2 linked regions of the Lacibacter sp. H407 genome follow. The protein of the gene in region 1 interacts with the protein of each later gene in a pairwise test. Links are inferred from orthologs where the notes say so. Each region holds a gene or a part of one and is shown on either strand. Other genes may lie near its edges.

Region 1 (2,889 bases):
TCCAGCTTTTGACCCTTCCCTAATGAGGGCAACAACGTTCCGGTGACTTTCAACGAAGCGGAAGTCGTGATTCGTTTCAGTTGTTCTTCATCAAACTTCCCCAGTTCCAATACTACCTGCAGATTGTTATTGGTGCTTCCATCATTCAAAGCAATGAACTGGTTATTTCGAAATGTACGCACCCAACCCATGACAGTTATCTCTTGCTCCTTTGGTTCCCAACTAAGCAATTCCTTGATCTTGATCCGTTTGTTGAACATAAACACTGAAATTTTGAGCGGCAAAGATAATTACTCCACTATCAGAAAGCTTGTATTTTACTGAACCATCCTGAGAAAGGTAAAACCATGATAAATGCCCGCCATACGTTTTTTTTTGCTTTTTCCAAATTTACCGTAACATTGCAGTGGAATCTGACCGATATTTAAAATCCGACTTCATCAAGCTCATCAAATTCGGTCGCTCCAAGTTCCCTTAAACTTTAGCAACACATACTTTCAGATTAAAACAAGTCTAACGATTTACCCACCCGTGTTAATGAACTAAATTTTTTATGTACGACATCCTCCAATTGAACGACATGCTCGTTCCTGAGTTGCTTGATATTGCTGAGCAACTAAAACTTACAGGTTCCAAGAAAATGGACAAACAAGAACTTATTTATAAAATTCTCGATAAACAGGCGGTTATGGCAAGTGAAAACAAAGGTGCCGATGAAAAAGGCAAACGCAAGCGTATTATCAAAACGACCACTGCTTCAGGCACTGAAGAAGCCGTAGTAGAAAGTGGTGATCTGGAAACAACAGCACCAAAAGTGAAAAAGAAAAAAGAGGAAGCGCCTGCACCTGTTGCAGCAGCTGCCAAAAAACCAATCAAAAAAGTGGTTGAAAAACCACAGCCAATTATTCCTCCCGGTTTTACGTTGCCCGGTGAAGATGATTTCGTTGCCGGTCCTCCGGAAATGGAGTTGGGTGAACTCTTACAAGAGTCGAACCAGGAAGCGGAGAATCCGCAACCGAATGAACAGCGTCCTTCACAACAACAACAGCAACGTCCGTTTCAAAATAATAAACGTGAACAGGCATTCAATATCGAATTTGATGGGATCATCCAGGGCGAAGGTGTATTAGAAATGATGCCTGATGGATATGGTTTCCTGCGAAGCAGTGATTACAACTATTTGTCAAGTCCGGATGATGTATATGTATCTCCATCACAGATCAAACTGTTTGGCTTAAAAACAGGTGATACAGTTTATGGATCGGTACGTCCGCCAAAAGAAGGTGAGAAATATTTCGCTTTATTAAAAGTAGATACGATCAATGGAAAGCGCCCCGACGAAGTGCGTGACCGTGTACCGTTTGATTATCTCACACCATTGTTCCCGTATGAAAAATTAAATCTTACTACTACTTCGAATAATTACAGTACCCGTATCATGGATCTGTTTACGCCAATTGGTAAGGGACAACGTGGTTTGATCGTTGCCCAGCCAAAAACGGGTAAAACCATGTTGTTAAAAGAACTGGCCAATGCCATTGCAGAAAATCATCCGGAATGTTATTTGATGATTGTGCTGGTTGATGAGCGTCCGGAAGAGGTAACAGATATGGAACGTAGTGTAAAAGCAGAAGTGATCGCCAGCACGTTTGATGAACCTGCAGAGAAACACGTGAAAGTAAGTACCATCGCTTTACAGAAAGCTAAGCGTTTGGTTGAGTGCGGACATGATGTTGTAATTCTGTTAGATTCAATTACACGTTTGGCCCGTGCACATAATACAGTAGCACCATCAAGTGGTAAAGTATTAAGTGGTGGTGTGGAAGCAAACGCCATGCAGAAACCAAAACAGTTTTTTGGTGCTGCACGTAAAATTGAAAACGGCGGATCGTTAACCATCATTGCAACTGCACTTGTTGATACAGGTAGTAAAATGGATGAGGTGATCTTTGAAGAATTTAAAGGAACCGGTAACATGGAATTGGCACTTGACCGTAAGCTTGCCAACCGTCGTGTGTTCCCTGCAATTGACATCGTTGGTTCAAGTACACGCCGTGATGATCTGTTGCTCGACAAGGATACTTCGAAACGTATGTGGGTGTTACGTAAACACATGAGCGATATGAATCCGGAAGAAGCCATCAATACGTTGTTACAACATATGCGTGGCACAAAAGACAACAATGAATTCCTCATCAGTATGAATGGTTAATCGTTTTAAAAACTTTACAGTATGAAACAACTTATCACATCGCTGTTACTTCTTTCATTATTCAGTTGCGACAACACACAGCAATCTGACAACGAAAAAGAAACAAGCGAAACCAACATTGAGATCAGTGGCGACTCTGGTGAAATAAAAATCAGTAAAGAAGGCATTTCAATTCAAGGAGATGATTCAGCGAGTATCAAGATCAATTCTAAAGACGGGATCAAGATTGAAGGGAAAGATGGCAAAGTGGAAATAAAAACCGGCGATGGTGGAAAGCTCAACGTGGAGAAGAAGGGAAAAGAAGTAAACATCGAGATCAAAGAAAATTAAACGATACAGTCCTGCTTTCAGAAGCAGGACTTTTTTATTTGTACATGATTTATACAATTGGAAATATTTGCAGAGCCATTGGTTTTCTTGCATTTCTTATTATGTGCTATGCCTGGTTTATGACAAGTGATCTGCAATTGTTTCTGAAAGCCAAACAAGTGACCATTGTATTTTTCAGCTTGTCGATTGTACTGTGGCTTATTTCCATTGTTGCAGCACGCAGAAACAGATAAATTATATTACCACTATACAACCATCAAACTTGAAAGAAATTATATTATTCCTTCTTTTATCCTTTAATACAATCACAACTTTTTCACAGCTAACAGCTGAACTTTGTGGCGAAA
Region 2 (2,937 bases), 1.3 Mb from region 1 along the record:
TGTTCAGTGTAAAGCAATTCATGTCAGGCATTTTATCCTTCGCAATTGCTTCTACCTGATCCCAGGTTACCTTACCAACTTTAGCACGATTTGGTTCTTTCGAACCTTTTTGAAGTTTCGCTGCTTCCAGTAATTGAACGGACGCAGGTGCAGTTTTGATAACGAAGTCGAACGACTTGTCGGAGTAAACAGTAATCAAAACAGGTACTACTTTCCCCATTTTGTCTTGAGTTCTTGCATTAAACTGCTTGCAGAACTCCATGATGTTAAGACCCTTTGAACCAAGGGCCGGTCCTACAGGAGGTGCAGGGTTTGCCTGTCCACCCTTTACCTGCAGTTTCACAAATCCTGTGATGTCTTTTGCCATTGTAAAAGTTTTTTTGGTGATAGCGTGCCGCTTCCTGCGACACTCCCAAACAAATAAATTCTTCTAAAGAACTTTTTGGGATGGCAAAGGTAAGGCTCATTTCCTTACCAGCAAAGGGTTTTAGCAAGTATTTTATGGTTTTGAACGTGTGTAAACGTTGTTGATTTTGGGACTGTAACAACAACAATTTTACAACTGCTGTATAACCTTGTAAAAAAAAGAGCATTTATTTTTTACTGGCTGCATAATTTGCTTTAATTTTTCAATTCAATTCTAAAAAACTCCACAAACAACTTTAAAAAAATCAATCAAATGGCAAAAGCAAAAAAGAAAGCTGCCAAGGCTGCCAAGAAACCAGTTAAAAAGGCAGTAAAAAAGAAAGCAGCGAAAAAAGCTCCTGCTAAGAAAAAAGCAGCAAAAAAAGCTCCTGCTAAAAAGAAAGTAGCTCCCAAGAAAAAGGCCGCTGTAAAAAAGAAGGCTGCTAAAAAAGCCATCAAGAAAGTTGTAAAAAAAGCAGCAAAGAAAAAAGCAGCGAAAAAAGCTCCGGCTAAAAAGAAAGCAGCTCCAAAAGCAAAGCCGGCAGCAAAAAAAGCAGCTCCTAAAAAAGCGGCTCCTAAGGCAAAGCCAGCAGCAAAAAAAGCGGCTCCTAAAAAGGCAGCTCCTAAAGCAAAACCGGTAAGTGCTCCTGCACCGGCGCCTGTTCAGGTTGAACTTCCATTACCGGAAGCACCTGCTGCTCCTGCAGTTGAAGAAACAAGCAGTACAGAAAGCCAGGAATCGTAAAGAATTCCTGCTCTAAATAAAAAGTCCCCACTCAATGAGATGGGGACTTTCTGTTATGTTGATCTTTTTTAAGAAAGCTTTTCAACCTGCATGTAATTCAATTCAACCGGAGTAGCACGTCCAAATACTTTTACGGCTACTTTCAGTTTTTTCTTCTCATCATTCACTTCTTCAATTACACCATTAAAGTCGTTGAATGGTCCATCAATAATTTTGATCGTTTCACCGACAATGAACGGCTCACTCATGGTCATACCACTTGCATCAGCCATTTCATCAACCTTACCCAGCATTTTATTTACTTCAGCTTTGCGTAATGCAATTGGATTTTCCTTTCCTAAGAAATGGATCACATTGCTTGTATTGCTGATGGTTTCACGAATATCATCGCCTAATTTTCCTTCTTCTACTTCAATCATTACATAGCCGGGATAGAAGTTACGTTCACGAACTACTTTTTTACCATTGGCAACTTTGTACACTTTTTCAACAGGCAGAAACACCTGCTTTACAATATTATCCCAACCGTTACGTGTAATTTCTTTATCCAGGTATTCCTTCACCTTCTTCTCTTTGCCGCTCACGACACGAAGCACATACCACTTACTGGTTTCCACATTGGCAGTTTCAGACATGACTACTTATTATTTGAAGAATGAATAAAAGAATTGAAGAGCACTGGCAATACCCAGATCCATCACCCAAATAATAGCGGTAATGATCAGCGTGGCAATCAGCACAATCATCGTTGACTGCTGAAGCTGTTGCCAAGTTGGCCAGGTTACTTTTTCAAGCAACTCTCTGTACGAATCTTTGAAGTAAGCCGATACTTTGTTCATTTAATTTCTGATTTACAGATTTAATCTGCACGGGCACTAGGATTCGAACCCAGATCAAAGGTTTTGGAGACCCGTATGCTACCGTTGCACCATGCCCGTAGAAAGCTAAAAGCTATCCGCCAGAAGACGGACAGCTTTTAGTTTTATGTATTGCAAATGTAAAACATTTGCGTAAGCTAAAAGCCGTGGCTTCGCTTATTTTATAATTTCAGTAACCTGTCCGGCACCTACTGTACGACCACCTTCACGGATCGCAAACTTCAAACCTTTCTCCATCGCAATTGGCTGGATAAGTTTTACAGTAAGGTTTGTATTATCACCAGGCATCACCATTTCAGTTCCTGCAGGTAATTCAACTTCACCAGTTACGTCAGTTGTACGGAAGTAGAACTGAGGACGGTATTTTTGGAAGAATGGAGTATGACGTCCACCTTCTTCTTTGCTCAACACGTAAACTTCACCTTTGAATTCAGTGTGAGGAGTGATTGATTTTGGAGCACAGATAACCATACCACGACGGATATCTTTCTTCTCAATACCACGGAGGAGCAAACCTGCGTTATCACCAGCCTGACCTTGATCCAATAACTTCTTGAACATCTCAACTCCAGTTACAGTAGAGTTCATTGGAGCATCCATCAAACCTACAATTTCAACGGCCTCACCTACTTTCACAATACCACGCTCAATACGACCAGTAGCAACAGTACCACGACCAGTGATTGAGAACACGTCCTCTACACTCATCAGGAATGGCATGTCAACCGGGCGTGGAGGAAGAGGAATGAAAGTATCTACTGCTTCCATCAATTCTTCTACTTTAGCAACCCATTGTGGTTCGCCAGCCAAAGCGCCGGTAGCAGAACCTTGGATGATTGGAGTATTGTCACCATCAAAGCCATAAGAGCTTAACAGTTCACGAATTTCCATTTCAACCAGTTCCAACAA

What was found.
Region 2: the proteins of rho (region 1) and nusG interact in binary tests that used the Escherichia coli proteins (3 or more experiments, as listed by UniProt). The link is inferred for Lacibacter sp. H407 from one-to-one orthologs.

Annotation. Positions count from the first base shown.
Region 1 is NZ_JBBKTU010000001.1:1,295,579-1,298,467, reverse strand. What follows is about bases 1-2,882. They hold rho (transcription termination factor Rho), read left to right. Parts: upstream 1-553; coding sequence 554-2,212; downstream 2,213-2,882. Other genes in these bases: WG989_RS05565 (hypothetical protein), read left to right, coding at 2,805-2,882; WG989_RS05570 (hypothetical protein), read left to right, coding at 2,587-2,775; WG989_RS05575 (hypothetical protein), read left to right, coding at 2,234-2,542; asnS (asparagine--tRNA ligase), read right to left, coding at 1-260. In the rest of the region: more of WG989_RS05565, read left to right, coding at 2,883-2,889. UniProt on the Escherichia coli protein: Facilitates transcription termination by a mechanism that involves Rho binding to the nascent RNA, activation of Rho's RNA-dependent ATPase activity, and release of the mRNA from the DNA template.
Region 2 is NZ_JBBKTU010000001.1:2,599,720-2,602,656, reverse strand. Bases 3-2,932 are described here. They hold nusG (transcription termination/antitermination protein NusG), read right to left. Parts: upstream 1,786-2,932; coding sequence 1,219-1,785; downstream 3-1,218. Other genes in these bases: tuf (elongation factor Tu), read right to left, coding at 2,185-2,932; secE (preprotein translocase subunit SecE), read right to left, coding at 1,795-1,989; WG989_RS11385 (hypothetical protein), read left to right, coding at 680-1,150; rplK (50S ribosomal protein L11), read right to left, coding at 3-367. Outside these bases: more of rplK, read right to left, coding at 1-2; more of tuf, read right to left, coding at 2,933-2,937. UniProt on the Escherichia coli protein: Part of the processive rRNA transcription and antitermination complex (rrnTAC). The complex forms an RNA-chaperone ring around the RNA exit tunnel of RNA polymerase (RNAP).